Regions from separate parts of the Thermosinus thermophiluss DSM 23256 genome, predicted to be linked through region 1. Evidence: riboswitches for the same ligand, from Rfam matches in the RefSeq annotation. Region 1 holds a riboswitch; the other holds the start of a gene.
The links. Region 1 has a riboswitch for S-adenosylmethionine ahead of BLQ99_RS06195 (methionine ABC transporter ATP-binding protein). Riboswitches for the same ligand answer to the same signal wherever they lie in the genome.

Region 1 (8,017 bases):
CCCGCCGTTGGTCGGGTCATTAGGGATGGCAACCACGGCGTCGGTAGGAACGTCATTTAAGTTTTTGATTTTTTTGGAGTAAATGCCCATGGGTTCGATGTGGACGGCAGCGGTGTAAGTGAGCTGAAGGTTGCGCTCGGCGGCAAACTTATTGAGGTAGGGAATATGTTGGAAGAAGTTGGCGTCCAGTTCTTTTTCCGCTACGGCCAGGTTAGGACGGACGTAATCGCTCATTTCCACGATCTGAAGGTCAATGCCCTCTTTTTCCAGAGCCGGTTTAATTACCCGCAGAATTTCGGCGTGGGGAACGGCCGTGGCGCCTACTTTCAGTACCTTTTTATCACTGGCGGTAGCCGGAGCCTGGGTTTTGCCGCCGCAGCCGGCGACGACGGCGGTAAGGGCCAAAATTAAGGCGAGCAATAGGGCGATACGTTTCATGAATGAATTCCTCCTTGTTAATCGTTTATTTTTTGTTCAAACGGCGGGCAAGCCAGTCGCCGCACGACTGGACAAGCTGTACCTGAGCAATAAGGATAATGACGGTTGCGAGCATGATGTCGGCCCGGAAGCGCTGATAGCCGTAGCGGATGGCCAGGTCCCCCAGCCCGCCGCCGCCGATAGCGCCGGCCATGGCCGAATAACCAATCAGGCTGATTACAGTGATCGTCAGGCCAAGCACAATCGAGGGCAGCGCTTCGGGGATGAGTACTTTGGCGATAATTTGCAGCGGGGAAGCGCCCATAGCTTGGGCGGCCTCGATGACGCCGTAGTCGACTTCTTTGAGTGCCGATTCGACGATGCGGCCGACAAAGGGGATAGCGGCAATGCTCAGCGGCACAATGGCCGCATCGGTGCCGATGGATGTCCCGACAATGAGACGGGTCAGGGGAATGATGGCGACCATGAGAATAATGAACGGAGTCGAGCGGGTAGCATTGACGATTGCGCCCAAAACGCGGTTGACAGCGAGGTTTTCCAAAACATGGCCCTTGTCAGTCGTTACCAGGATGACGCCGAGGGGGACGCCAAACAGGGCGGCGATAAAGGCCGACACACCCACCATATAAGTAGTTTCCCATAACGACTCAGCCAACAGCACGAGCATTTCTTGCGACATAACCAATCACCTCTATTCCTAAATCTCGCGCCCGCAAGTAGTTGAGGGCGTTCTGGATGCCGGCCTGGTCGCCGGACAGTTCGACAATCAAGGTACCGAAAGGAGTGTGCTTGATGTGGTCGATATTGCCGTAAAGGATGCTGGTGTCAACATTAAACCGGCGGATCATGCCGGCAATTATGGGTTCTTCGGCCGTACGGCCAATGAAGGACAGGCGCAGAATAAGATTGGAGTCCGGCAGCGGTGTGGGCGAAAAGACGGTATTGGCAAAGAATTCGGGCAGGTCATGGTTGACAATGGTGCGGATGAATTCGCGCGTTGTTGCCGTCTGGGGACGGGTGAAGACGTCGAGTACCGGGCCTTCTTCAATAATGACGCCGTTTTCGATGACGGCCACGCGGTCGCAGATTTCTTTAATAACCTGCATTTCGTGAGTGATTAGCACAATGGTCAGCTGCAGTTTTTGATTGATGTCAAAGAGCAGTTTCAAAATGGATTGTGTAGTCTGCGGGTCAAGGGCGGAAGTGGCTTCGTCGCATAAGAGCACTTTTGGCCGGCTGGCTAAGGCGCGGGCAATACCGACCCGCTGTTTTTGACCGCCGCTGAGCTGGGACGGATACTGGTCCCGTTTATCGGCAAGCCCCACCAGTTCAAGGAGCGGCAAAACAGCCTGTGCAATTTCCGTTTTGCTTTTGCCGGCCAACTCAAGCGGGAAGGCTACATTTTCATAGACGGTGCGGGAAGACAGCAGGTTAAAGTGCTGAAAAATCATGCCGATTTTTTTGCGTCGCTCGCGCAAGTTTTTTTCGGACATCGTCGTTAGTTCTTCACCGTCGACCACTACCGAGCCGCGGGTTGGCCGCTCCAGCATATTGATGCACCGGATTAACGTACTCTTGCCGGCGCCGCTTTTACCAATGACACCGAAAATTTCACCGCGGCGCACTTCCAGGTTTATGCCTTTAAGAGCATGGACCGCTCCGTTAGTGCCGGGATAGACCTTTTCAATGCCGGTCAGTTTAATCATTTTTCTTCTCTCTCCTTTCCTGGGCATAAAGAAAACCTCTTCGCAGACGAAGAGGTTTTTGTTCTGTAAACAGAAACTCCCCCCCTCATCTGTCAGAACCTATCCGTTCTGCAGGAATTGGCACCGTTTCGCATCCGAAGGTGCGATGGTTGCCGCGGCGTCATCGGGCCAGTCCCTCAGCCAGCTCTTGATGAAAGAGTGTTTCGATATGCCGTTGTTGAGTTACATGCTATCATGTATAGCAATGTCTGTCAAGAAAAAATTAAAATTGCATTTTCATAAATTAAAGAATAAAAGACGTAAAGGCAGGAAAGAAATGAGAGAGGGCGAATAGTATGCTCAGAATGGTAATGCGTGCACGGGAGGAGTGTGGATTATGCCCGTTAACCCTAAGCTAAAAGAGCCTTTAACCGACCAATTGTTCCGGGCCATTTTACTGCTCGCCAATGAGGAGGAATGTTATCAGTTTTTTGAAGATATCTGTACCATCAGCGAGATAAAAGCCATGGCACAACGCCTGGAGGTGGCGCGGATGCTGAAGGCCGGTCATATCTACGACGACATTGTCGAGCGCACCGGGGCCAGCACGGCCACGATCAGCCGGGTCAAGCGCTGCTTGCACTATGGCGCTGACGGCTACAAAATCATTCTCGCCCGGTTGGAAGAGCAGGAAGAGCGTTTGCGGCAGGAGGATGCAGGCCATGAACCAAAATGAGTTTGTACCGCAAATTCCGTACGGGACACGGGATTTTTTACCCCGCGATGCGAAAAAAAAGCGCTTGGTGGAAAGCGCCCTTGCCGGCCTATTTACCCGGTGGGGTTATGACGAGGTAATTACGCCTACATTTGAGTATCTGGACATTTTATCGGTCGGTGCCGACCAAGAAATAGTTCAGCATATGTTCAAATTTCTCGATAAAAATAACCGGCTATTAGCGCTCCGGCCGGATATGACTACGCCTATTGCCCGGGTAGCGGCTACCCGGCTCCGCGAACAGCCGGTACCGCTGCGGCTGTTTTATTTGACTAACGTTTTCCGGTACGAGCAGGCCCAAGCCGGTCGACAATGCGAATTCTACCAGGCCGGTATAGAACTGCTGGGCACGGCGGGGCCTGCCGCCGATGCCGAGGTCGTAGCGCTGGCGGCCACGGCCATGCGGGAGGCAGGGCTGACCGTCTTTCAGATCAGCCTCGGTCAGGTGGAATTTATTAACGGTCTAATGAATGAATGCGAATTACCGCCGGCCGAGCGCCAGCGGATTAAAAATTGCCTGGTGCAGCGCGATCTAGTCGGCCTGGACGAGGCTCTGGCGACGAGCTCCTTATCGCCGGCCGGGCAGGCGCTTTTTAAGCGTATTCCGCTGCTCCACGGGCGGGAAAATATGCTTGATGCGGCCTATGGCATGGTGAGCAACGATATGAGCCGCCGCGCCCTCGATAACCTGGCGGAGATTTACCGGCTCCTTGAGTATTACGGCGTAAGCGGGCATGTCTCTTTTGATTTGGGAATAATCCGGAATTTTGACTATTATACGGGGGCTGTTTTTGAAGGCTATACGCCGGGCCTAGGCTTCCCCCTTTGCGGCGGCGGGCGTTACGATGGCATGGCAGGCGCTTTTGGGAAGGAATATCCGGCTACCGGTTTTGCTCTCGGCATCGAGCGCCTTATGCTGGCCCTTGAGCGGCAGGGTCTGACCCTGGACGGCGACGTTAAGGACGTCTATATTGGCTGGGCGCCGGGGCGGCTGAATGAGGCGATTGCGCTGACTGGCGAGCTCCGCGCGGCAGGGCGTATCGTCGGTCTTGGACTTCAGCCGCAGGATAAGGCGGCGGCCGAAGCCTGCCGTCAAGCCATGGGCTATGCTAAACTCATTTATATTGGTGGTTGAAAATGCACAAACGGGTACGGCAATTTTTCGCCGCGGTGACAGCCCGCATCAGTGAACAGGACAGGAGGTTTGTTAATCAGCACTTAACCAAAGCCGAGCAACAACTGTTTTGGCAGATGAGCGTGCCAGACCAGCGGCATGCGCTTAACGTGGCATATACGGCGGCCAAACTCGCGGCACAGCGTCCGGCGGCAAATTGGGAAACCGCGGTTAAAAGCGCGCTGCTCCATGACGTGGGACGGAGGCGGGGCGATATGAGCGTGACCGACAAGGTCTTGGCCGTCCTGGCCCATAAACTGGCGCCCCGGTGGGCGCGACAATGGGCAAAAGAAGGGCGTGGCGGAATTATTGCCAATCTCCGCCACGCCCTGTATATATATTTTAATCATGCCGAACGCAGCGCCCGTTTGCTCGAAACCGTCGGCACCCAGCGGGCGGTGGTTGATGCTGTCCGCAAACACCATAGCGCTCCGGCGCCAGGCGATACGCCGGAGCTAAATATATTGCGGGAAGCGGATGACAAGCATTAATAGCCCTTCTGCTTATCGACGACGTTGAACATTTCGCCGCCTTGGCAGAAACGGGCCAGGTTGTCGGCGAACAGTTTTACCGCCCGGTCGAGGTAGTAGGGGGACAAAGCGGCCAGGTGGGGAGTAATGATAACATTAGGCATATCCCACAGGGGGCTGTTTTCCGGCAATGGTTCGTGCTCGAAAACATCAAGGCCGGCGCCTTGAATGAGACCCTGCTCGAGAGCGGTAACGAGATCGGCTTCGCGCACCACCGTTCCGCGGGCGATATTTATGAAATAGGCCGTGCGTTTCATGGCTTCAAAATGCTCCAGCCGGAAATACTCCCGCGTTTCTTCCGTCTGCGGCAAGGCGACAACGACAAAATCGGACTGGGCCAGCATGTCGACAAGCCGGTCCGGGGTATAGAGCTTATCGACAAAAATTTCCGTTGTCATCTCGCGTTTGGTGGCGAGAACATTCATTCCCAATCCCTTGGCCTTTTTGGCAATTTCCCGGCCGATGCTGCCGAGACCGACAATACCGATTGTTTTTTCATGCAATTCGTCGGTGGGAACGCGCTTCCACCGTTTTTCTGTCTGTTGACGGATTAAACGGTTGAGGCCGCGGGTAAAGGCCAACATGAGGGCCAGAACGTGCTCGGAAACAGGAATGCCATGAATCCCCCTGGAGTTGGTTAGAATGACGGAACTAGCTTGTATTTCCGGAAAGACAAGGTTTTCCACGCCGGCGCTCAGGGCATGCACCCATTTCAATTTGGGAGCGGCTAAAAACAATTCCCGAATATCCATCCAGCCCCAGGACACCAGGATATCCGTATCAGCAATAAAGCTGGCCGCTTGGGCCAATTCACTCGTATGGACGGTAATGCCCGGCATTACGCCGGTGATAGTTTTAACATGCCGCTCGGCCAGGTGGTTGAGGACAAGGATATTGAGTGCGGGTATCATAATGCCCCTCCCTTATGCTAGTTAGTATTCTGCCAAATACTTCTACGTATTCATATAAATTCCTGGTAAGAGGATTGACGAAATTTCTCCATACATGGTAATATATTATCATATTAATACTTTAATTAATTAAAGAAATGAGGGGGATTCATGACAGCAGTGGACATGAATTACCTAACAGTAGCGCTGCCCAAAGGCAAGCTCTTTGACAAGGCGGTGCGGATGCTGGCCGGAGTCGGCTGCGCCGCTGAAGGTTTAAGCCAGGATTCGCGCAAGCTTGTTATCAGCAATGATGACGCCAAAGTTCGTTTCATTATCACTAAGACGAGCGATTTACCCACCTATGTGGAATATGGTGCTGCCGACATCGGGATTATTGGCAAAGATGTCCTGATAGAAGAAAATAAGGACGTTTATGAACTCCTTGACCTTAAATTCGGCTACTGCCGCATGGTTGCCGCCGTTCCCCAGGAGCTAATGCAGGACAAAATCAGCGATTACGCGCATATGCGGGTGGCCACCAAGTATCCGCGCATCGCGGAACGGTTTTTTCACAGCATGGGGATCCAAATGGAAATTATTAAACTGAACGGGTCGATTGAACTGGCCCCTATTGTCGGCCTGGCCGAACTCATTGTCGACCTGGTGGAAACAGGGCGCACGCTACGGGAAAACAATTTAGTCGAGGTGGCGCAAATTCAGCCTTCTACGGCCCGACTGATTGCCAACCGGGTGAGCTTCAAAATGAAATTCGAGCGGATTAACAGTTTGGCTGAAGCGCTCAAAGGTCTGGTAGAAAGTGAGGGTGAAAAATGAAGATAATATTCACCCCCAAATTGACGCCTCAGGAGATGGCGGCTTTATTTCGTAAGCCAGCCTTCGATGAAGTCGAGCTTAGTGAAAATGTCAGGTGGCGAGTGCGGGAAGTATTCGGGCGCGACATGACTGCCGGCGAGGTAGTGGCGCGAATCGTCGACGACGTGCGCCGGGAGGGGGACGATGCCTTGCTGCGCTATACGCGGGCGATTGACGGTGCTGAGCTCAGCCCGGCCACGTTAGCGGTAAGCGAAGCGGAATTTGCCGCTGCCGCCGGTATGGTAGAAAATGCAGCCGTCGCCGCCATTCGGCGGGCTATTGCCAATGTCCGCCGCTTTCACGCCGAGCAACTGCCGAAATCGTGGTTTACCGAACGGGAGCAGGGGGCTATTTTAGGCCAAAAGTGCATACCCCTCGACCGAGTGGGGATTTATGTACCAGGCGGCACCGCCGCCTATCCGTCTTCGGTAATTATGAATGCCGTTCCGGCAGTCGTCGCCGGGGTGAAAGAAATCATTATGACCGTGCCGCCGGCCCGGGACGGCAGGATTAATCCGTATGTACTGGTGGCCGCCCGGGAAGCAGGCGTGACCCATGTATTCAAGGCCGGAGGCGCCCAAGCAGTTGCCGCTCTGGCTTTCGGCACGGCTACCGTTCCGAAAGTGGACAAAATCGTAGGGCCGGGTAATTTGTTCGTCACGTTGGCGAAGAAGGCGGTCTATGGACATTGCGATATTGATATGTTGGCCGGGCCAAGCGAAATCCTGATTATCGCGGATAGCACCGCCGACCCTCGCTATGTGGCGGCCGACCTGCTTAGCCAGGCCGAGCACGACCCATTGGCCTCGAGTATTCTCATAACGGATAGCGAGGAGCTTGCCCGTCAGGTGACGGCAGAAATTGAAGTCCAACTGGCAGCTTTGCCGCGCCGGGAAATAGCGGTGGCGGCGCTAGAGCGAACCGGGTTGATCGTTATTGCCCGCGATCTGCGGGAGGCGGTGGAACTGGCCAATATGTCGGCGCCCGAGCACTTGGAAATCATCACCGCCGATCCGTTTAGCCTGCTGCCCTATGTCCGTCATGCCGGGGCGGTGTTCCTCGGCCCCTATTCTCCTGAACCATTAGGCGACTATCTGGCCGGACCCAACCATGTACTGCCGACGGGCGGAACGGCCCGGTTTTACTCGGTGCTCAATGTTGAGACCTTCATGAAAAAGACGAGCATTATTGCTTATACCAAGGCGGCCCTTGCCGCCGTCAGTGACGATATCATCCGGCTGGCGACCGTGGAAGGGCTCGAGGCCCATGCTAACGCCGTGCGGCTAAGGAAGGAGTGAAAGCCATGAAGGTAAGACCAGGTCTGGAGGTTTTACAGCCATACACCATTGATGACAGGGAATGGGCGATAAAACTGGATGCCAACGAGCGGCCCGCACCTTTGCCGTCCTTGATTCAGGCAGCGGTCCGCGAGCGGTTGAGTGGATTGGCGTTTAACCGTTACCCCGATATGGCCATGCGGAGCCTGCGGCAAAAAATTGCTGCCGTGAGCGGCCTCGCGGCCGATAATGTTCTGATCGGGAATGGCTCCAGCGAGCTCTTAGCCGCCCTTTGTTACACCTTTGGCGGCGCCGGTCGCGGTATTGTCTATCCTTGGCCGTCCTTTTCCATGTATGGCGTCTATGCCAAAC
Region 2 (8,017 bases), on a different contig from region 1:
CTTTCCTGCGCGGTATCTTTGAAACAGCTCCTTTATCGCTTATCGACTGGGCATGTGTGTTGGTTGTTTCCGGCTGGACTTTTATTCTCAGCACGTTACGGCATTTCTTGCGGCGGCGCCCTGGACGGCGCTATGCCGTAAGTTATAGATAATTGCCACGAGCGCATCAGGAGGAAAGAATAATGCAGTTCACAAAATGGCACGGACAAGGCAATGACTTTGTTATTGTTAACGGCTTTCAAGAGAAAATTGAGGACTATGCCCAAGCGGCGGTTAAAATCTGCGACCGTCATTTTGGGATAGGCGCCGATGGTTTAGTTATCGTCGGACCTTCGGAAACGGCCGATTTTCGGATGCGCATATTTAACTCCGACGGTAGCGAAGCGGAAATGTGTGGCAATGTGACTCGCTGCGTCGCTCGCTATGTCTATAAATACGGTCTTACGGACAAAACGAAAATTACTTTAGAGACCCTTGCCGGCCCCATTAAGCCCGAACTTGTTTTTGAAAATGGCGTTTTTCGAACCGTCCGGGTTGACATGGGTGAACCGCGCTTAAAGCGGGCACAGATTCCTATGATAGGCGAACCTGACGTGGAAGCTATTAACGTTCCGCTTGTGGTTAATGACAGGACTTATAACATTACTTGTGTATCGATGGGCAATCCTCACTGCGTGATTTTTGTGGACGATGTTGAGGAAATTGATTTACCGGCTATAGGGCCGCTCATCGAAAACCATCCAATCTTTCCCCGCAAAACAAACGTTGAGTTTGTTCAGGTGTTAAACGACCGTGAAATGCGGATGCGTGTCTGGGAGCGAGGCGCGGGTATTACCTTGGCCTGCGGAACCGGAGCAAGCGCTACACTGGTGGCAGCCGTACTGAACGGAAAGGCAGGCCGGATGGCTACCATTCACCTGGACGGTGGCGATTTAGTTGTCGAATGGGGTAACGATAACCATGTTTATATGTCTGGTCCAGCCGTAGAAGTATTCCGCGGTGAATACTTATTGAGTTTGTAGATAACGGAGCCTCTTCTTGAGGCTCCTTTTTTTAAACTATGTACCTGGTATTTAAAAGGAAATTTTTTACAAAAAAATAATATAATAATAATAAATATATAAGAGGTAGGGGGTGCCGAAATGAGGATAGTTTGTGCCGCTGTCGTGATTATGTTTTTGCTGTGCAATCAGGCTTTGGCTATTGCCCCTGTTAATGCTGTGATGATGAAAGAAGCGCAAAGATATGGGATAGAGAAAGCCCATGTGTCCCTAGATGAATTCCTTATTGCTTGGACAGCCTATGAAGAGCAGGCAGTTGTCCTGGATGAGATGACGGAACGCGCACATTTATATACACCGTATTTGCTTTTGGCTTGTGATGCGCGGGAAAAAACCCAAAAGTCTCAGCCGATAAAACTAAGCGACAGTGAAAAGATATTGGCCGATTACGCCGGGTTTCTAGCGTTCAGCGTCACCTTGGTCGGCAATAGTAAAGACTTCGCAAAAACGGTAAACGCCGTTATAAAACAAGGTCGGCGGGGTATTACCGCCGATCAGATTAATATACCTGGTGAAGCTACTGTCATTGTTAACAAAGGGACGCAAAAGCTCTACGTTGTGCAAGCATATCTCTATTTTAAAGAACGGAATATAGATGCGAACAAGCCGGCTATATTGGTTGTTACAGCGTATGACCAGAAAAAACACAGCTTTTATTTTGATTTACCAAACATTAAGTAAAAAATGAATTAGGTACTGTACGGAGGGCAAAAGCCCCTCCTTTTTCTATTGCTTTTTTCCGGCGAAAAAAGGAATTATAGGAAGTAAGGCGAAGTAATTTTAAAAAATCATGGTTTAAATATATTTTTTGCCGTCAATAATAACAACGCGAAGGAAGGTGCATCATCTGGTGCTCAAAAGTATGACTGGATTTGGTCGCGGGGAATATATCGACAGCAATCATCGTTTTACCGTCGAAATTAAAGCTGTAAATCATCGTTATACCGAAATTGGAATCCGGGCGCCGAAAAATCTGGGGGCTTTGGAGGACAAAATTCGCCGTAGCATTGCCCAAGCGTTGTCCCGAGGCCGCGTTGATATATATATTGCCATGGAAGAATTTGGCGAGCAGCAACGGATGGTTAGGGTTGACAAAGAATTGGCAATGGCTTACCATAATGCAATGAGAGAATTAGCGGGGTTATTGAACAGCTCGGCCGTGGATTTTACGTCGCTTATTGCAAGGTTTCCTGATGTTCTGAAAGTGGAAGAAAAAGAGCAAGATGTCCTGAAGTTATGGCCCAAATTAGCGGAAGCAATGGATGCAGCTATCGGCAATCTCCTCGCTATGCGTTTGGCCGAGGGCGCCAACATACAAGCTGATTTGACAACGCGAATTGCCAAAATAGAGAGTTATGTTCAGCAGCTTGAAGAGCGGATGCCGGTAGTGCTGGAAGAATATCGCGCCAAACTGCTGGCACGCATGCGCGATGCCTTGACTGCTATAGGGGCCGAGCCTGACGAGACGCGGTTGCTCCAAGAGGTGGCTTGTTTTGCCGACCGGACTAATATTGCGGAAGAACTGGTACGGCTAAAGAGCCATCTTGCCCAGTTTCGTTCCACTCTGGACGCTGATGAGGCTGTAGGAAGAAAGTTGGACTTTATCGTGCAGGAGATCAACCGCGAAACCAATACCATTGCCTCCAAGGCCAACGATTTCGCTGTTGCGAACATTGTTGTTGAAATTAAAAGTGAGATTGAGAAGGTCAGAGAGCAAATCCAAAACATAGAGTAATATAGAGTAATAAAATGTGAAGCGCAGCCAGAATTTTATTAGGGGGAATTTATTATGGAGATTAAACTTATTAATATTGGTTTTGGCAATATCGTATCGGCTAACCGTATTGTTAGCATTGTTAGCCCCGAATCGGCTCCCATCAAACGAATTATTCAAGAAGCCCGTGACAGAGGGATGTTAATTGACGCGACTTATGGCCGCCGTACTCGCGCCGTTATTATCGCCGATAGTGATCACGTCATTCTCTCAGCTGTTCAGCCCGAAACGGTTGCCCATCGTTTGGCCAGCAAGGATACAAGCGATGATACGGCGGAATAGACACTGAAAGGAGACTCGCAAATGGCGCAGCAAGGGATCTTAATTGTGCTTTCCGGGCCGTCCGGGACAGGTAAAGGGACGATTTGCCGGGAATTGCTGCGTAATGATCCTAATTTATATTACTCAATCTCAGCCACCACCCGCTCACCCCGTACCGGGGAGGTGAACGGGGTTAACTATTGGTTTGTATCTCGCGAAAAATTTCAAGCCATGATTGAAAACGATGAGCTGCTTGAATGGGCCGAAGTGTACGGGAACTTTTATGGAACACCGCGGCAATATGTAATGGATTTACTAAATGGTGGCAAGGATGTTTTGTTGGAGATCGATATCCAGGGCGCGTTGCAGATTAAAAAGAAGTTTCCCCAGGGGGTATTCATATATATCTTGCCGCCCTCTTTGGACGAACTGGCGGATCGCATTCATAAACGAGGGACTGACAGTGCTGAAGCGATTAAACAACGGTTAAGCTGTGTAACGAGTGAATTAAGCTGCGCTTATAACTACCATTATTTGGTTGTGAACGACGAAGTGGAGCGTGCAGTACACAAAATAGCCGCAATTATTACGGCGGAAAAATGCCGGGTGGAGCGCAACAATGGCTTGATTGACAGCATTTGTCAAACTTCACGGAACGTACTAAAACTTTAAAGGAGGGAGTCTGGTTGATTCGTCCATCCTTAGACGTTTTAATTGATAAAGTTGACAGTAAATATACATTAGTCGTTCTTGCAGCAAAGCGGGCCCGGGAAATTATGAATGGTGAGCCTCCGCTTGTGGAAAGCAAATCGAATAAACCCGTTACCATAGCCTTGGAAGAGGTTGCCCAAGGCAAAATTACTTATGAACGTACCAAGACAGGTATTAAGTAGGAGGCCACCGTGATGAAGGGCAAAAATATTGTCCTGGGCGTTAGCGGCGGCATTGCCGCTTATAAAAGTGTGGAAATAGTCAGCCGTTTGCGGAAAGCCGGGAGTTCTGTTCATGTTATTATGACCAAGTCGGCTACTGAATTTGTTACACCCCTTACTTTTCGGGAGATAAGCGGTAATCCGGTAGTTGTTGATATGTGGGAAGAACCGAAAAACTGGAATGTTCAGCATATTGCATTGGCCACTTTGGCCGATTTATTTTTAATAGCCCCTGCAACTGCCAACATTATTGGCAAAATTGCCAACGGTATTGCCGATGATATGCTTTCAACGACTGTGATGGCTACCAAAGCGCCGATAGTACTGGCGCCAGCCATGAATAGCAATATGTATCTAAATCCTATTGTCCAGCAAAATTTGCAAAAACTGGCTGGATTGGGCTATCACATTATTGAACCCGCAACAGGCATGCTGGCCTGCGGGGTGGAAGGTCCCGGACGTTTGCCCGAGCCGGAGATAATTGTTGCCAAAGTGGATGAACTGCTCCGGCCGCACGGTGTACTGGCCGGAAAGCGAATTTTGGTTACTGCCGGCGGTACGCGGGAACCGCTCGATCCAGTGCGTTATTTAGGCAACCGGTCGAGTGGCAAAATGGGCTATGCAATCGCCGAAGCAGCGGCGCTCCGCGGCGCGGAGGTTATTCTCGTCTCCGGCTCCACCGGATTAAACCCGCCACGGGGTGTTTTAGTAAAAATGGTGGAAACAGCGGAAGAGATGCGGCAGGCCGTGTTGGCCGAATATGCTGCCTGTGATGTAGTGATTAAGGCGGCGGCTGTGGCCGATTATCGGCCTAAAGAAATAGCTGAGCATAAAATCAAAAAAACCGGGGAGACGCTTACTCTTGTTTTGGAAAAAAACCCGGATATTTTACGGGAGTTGGGAGCGTTGAAGCGCCACCAGATCCTGGTGGGGTTCGCCGCTGAAACGCAGGACTTGCTTGGTAATGCCCAGGAAAAGTTGGCCAAGAAAAATCTTGATATGATAGTAGCTAATGATGTTACGCTCCCGGGTGCGGGTTTTAACGCCGACACTAATATTGTTAAGCTTATTTACCGTGATGGTAGTGTTGAAGAACTAGAACAAATGCCAAAAAAGCGTGTTGCGGAAATTGTTCTTGACAGAATTTGCGATTTATTGACAAAAAGAGGTTGATTTTTTTCTTGTTTTACTTTAAAATTGCTTTGGTGAAAATTACATATACTATACTCATCAAGAGTTGGTGGAGGGACTGGCCCGATGAAACCGCGGCAACCATTTGGCAAGTCCAAAACGGTGCCAATTCCGGCGCATGGCGCGAGATGGGGAGTATACGACCAAAGCCTCCCTTATGGGAGTTTTTTTATTGATTAGGAGGTGCACAAATGGAAAAAAAACGGGTATTATTTACTTCGGAATCGGTTACCGAAGGGCATCCGGACAAAATTGCCGATCAAATTTCTGACAGTATTCTCGACGCAATCCTTGCCCAAGACCCCATGGCCCGTGTCGCTTGTGAAACTTTAGTAACAACCGGCCTTGTCCACGTGGTAGGAGAAATTACAACGTCTTGCTATGTCGATATTCCGAAGATTGTGCGGGAGACCATCAAAGAGATTGGGTATACCCGTGCAAAATTCGGTTTTGACGGTGATACCTGTGGTGTGATGACATCAATTGACGAGCAGTCGCCGGATATCGCGATGGGCGTAAATAAAGCGCTGGAAGCTAAACGCGGCGAGATGGATGAATTCGAGGCAATCGGTGCCGGTGACCAAGGCATGATGTTCGGCTATGCAACTAATGAGACCCCCGAATTCATGCCATTGCCTATTGCCTTAGCTCACCGTTTGGCCCGCCGGCTGGCCGAAGTTCGTAAAAACGGTGAACTTGCTTACCTGCGTCCTGATGGAAAAACCCAGGTGACAGTAGAGTATATGGATGGCAAGCCGGTTCGTGTGGATACCATTGTCGTTTCGGCTCAACACAGCCCTGACGTGGATCTTGCCACCATTGAAAAAGATATCATCGCCAAAGTTATTACTCCCGTTGTCCCCGGAGATATGCTAGATGCTCAAACCAAATATTATATTAATCCTACCGGCCGTTTTGTCGTTGGTGGGCCGCAGGGAGATGCCGGCCTGACTGGGCGCAAAATTATTGTCGATACCTATGGCGGCATGGCCCGTCACGGCGGCGGCGCTTTTTCCGGCAAAGACCCCACTAAAGTCGACCGGTCAGCAGCTTATGCCGCTCGCTATGTGGCCAAAAATGTTGTAGCCGCCGGCTTGGCCGATAAGTGTGAAATTCAGTTAGCCTACGCAATCGGTATTGCCCGCCCGGTATCGATTATGGTTGAGACTTTTGGTACCGCTAAAATTCCCGAAAGCCGCATTGTCGAACTTATTCAAAAGCATTTTGACCTCCGTCCGGCCGGTATCATCAAAAGCCTGAACTTACGTCGTCCTATCTACCGCCAGACAGCAGCTTACGGACATTTTGGCCGAACGGATATTGACCTTCCGTGGGAGCGAACCGATAAAGCGGAAATTTTACGGCGGGAAGCAAATCTTTAATTTTAACCGCTGGTACTGGCAATACTAACATCATAGAGATAAGCCAAAGGGGGTTAGTATTGCAGTGCCTGTTTCAAAAACAATCAAGAAGTCGGTATATTCGATTGGCGGTCTTAAGGGTGATCATTGCCGTGACCGCATTGAGCACACCTTAAGCCATCTTGACGGGATTACCGATGTCGATGTTAATCTAAATACCAGACAAGTTACGGTTGAGTATGACGCTAATATAATCGCCAGCGGCTATATTGAAGAAACTTTGCAGACGCTCGGATATTCCATCCGCAGGTAGGCTATTTATTATGCGGTACCGTTTTACGCCGCTGGGAAAGCGTCGCTTGAAACGTTTTTTTAAACGTCAGCCTATGGATACGTGTTTTGAGTTAGATGAGTTCCTGGCCGGTTATGAACAAAATGATGACCGGTAGCAGGTATTTCCGGCCTAAGCTAGAATTATCTAGATTATACCGAACAGCGAAGTAAGATGTACTGTTTGCTGCAAACAGTACTCTTCTTTTTTATGAGGTGAAGAAAATGGGGCGCATTGCGGAAGTGGCCATCAATATTCCGGTACGGACTATCGCTGCCACCTTTTCTTATCTGGTTCCGCCGGAATTGGCGTTTGTCGGCAGGGGATGGCGTGTGCGGGTGCCTTTTGGCCAACGCGAGGCCGAAGGCTTTGTTGTTGCCGTCAAAGAGCAGGCCGAGGCAGAAGGGTTAAAGCCCTTATTGAGCGTGTTGGACAATGAGCCATGGTTTGATGAAAATATGCTGCAAACGGCCGAGTGGATGAGCAATTACTATTTGTGTCCGCTCGCCGAAGCTTTGCGCCTGTTTGTGCCCGGAAGAGGAGAATTAAAAAGTCATACCGCATATCGTTTGAACGAAAAAGAGAGCGAACCAGAATTTTTCTTTCCTCGCCAAATTTCAGACGAAATGCGCGAGGTGCTTAATCATTTACGTGTAAAGGGCCTGACTACCCAAAAACAACTTGTTACAGAATTTGGCCCGAGCGTGTTAAATGTTCTCCGTAAATTGGAGCGGTTGAATTTGGTCGAACGGGCAGCAACGAGTACATCGAAGTTCCGACCGCGGTTTGAGCAGCGGCTGATGCTTGCAGTAAGCCGTCAAGAAGCCGCGAAAGCTCTTGACCGCCTAACAGGCAAACCAGCGCAACAGCGGCTGCTGGCAGTCCTACTGGAAGAGTCAGAACTAACACCAACTTGCCTAAAACAGCACCGGATCAGTGCGGATACAGTTAAACGTCTTATTGCAGCCGGCTTAGTCCGCAGTGAACGGCGGCGGGTGATGCGAAATAGTTATGCACAATTGTATCGCGGGACGCCGCCGCAGGGAGCTCGATTTGCATTGACGAACGAGCAGCGCCAGGCCGTTGCCCAAATCATAGCAGCTATT

Region 2: another riboswitch for S-adenosylmethionine. It lies ahead of metK (methionine adenosyltransferase); the one in region 1 lies ahead of BLQ99_RS06195 (methionine ABC transporter ATP-binding protein).

Annotation. Positions count from the first base shown of each region.
Region 1 is NZ_FNBU01000008.1:4,916-12,932, forward strand. It holds gene BLQ99_RS06185 (MetQ/NlpA family ABC transporter substrate-binding protein) at 1-438, opposite strand, end outside; gene BLQ99_RS06190 (methionine ABC transporter permease) at 464-1,117, opposite strand; gene BLQ99_RS06195 (methionine ABC transporter ATP-binding protein) at 1,086-2,144, opposite strand; SAM riboswitch class I at 2,227-2,341, opposite strand; gene BLQ99_RS06200 (YerC/YecD family TrpR-related protein) at 2,521-2,859, shown strand; gene hisZ (ATP phosphoribosyltransferase regulatory subunit) at 2,846-4,033, shown strand; gene BLQ99_RS06210 (HDIG domain-containing metalloprotein) at 4,036-4,563, shown strand; gene BLQ99_RS06215 (D-2-hydroxyacid dehydrogenase) at 4,560-5,513, opposite strand; gene hisG (ATP phosphoribosyltransferase) at 5,664-6,329, shown strand; gene hisD (histidinol dehydrogenase) at 6,326-7,666, shown strand; gene hisC (histidinol-phosphate transaminase) at 7,672-8,017, shown strand, end outside.
Region 2 is NZ_FNBU01000009.1:70,135-78,151, forward strand. It holds gene BLQ99_RS07055 (calcium-transporting P-type ATPase, PMR1-type) at 1-152, shown strand, start outside; gene dapF (diaminopimelate epimerase) at 183-1,022, shown strand; gene BLQ99_RS07065 (hypothetical protein) at 1,143-1,742, shown strand; gene BLQ99_RS07070 (YicC/YloC family endoribonuclease) at 1,924-2,796, shown strand; gene remA (extracellular matrix/biofilm regulator RemA) at 2,851-3,117, shown strand; gene gmk (guanylate kinase) at 3,139-3,768, shown strand; gene rpoZ (DNA-directed RNA polymerase subunit omega) at 3,783-3,989, shown strand; gene coaBC (bifunctional phosphopantothenoylcysteine decarboxylase/phosphopantothenate--cysteine ligase CoaBC) at 3,999-5,201, shown strand; SAM riboswitch class I at 5,253-5,354, shown strand; gene metK (methionine adenosyltransferase) at 5,411-6,601, shown strand; gene BLQ99_RS07100 (heavy-metal-associated domain-containing protein) at 6,666-6,893, shown strand; gene priA (primosomal protein N') at 7,136-8,017, shown strand, end outside.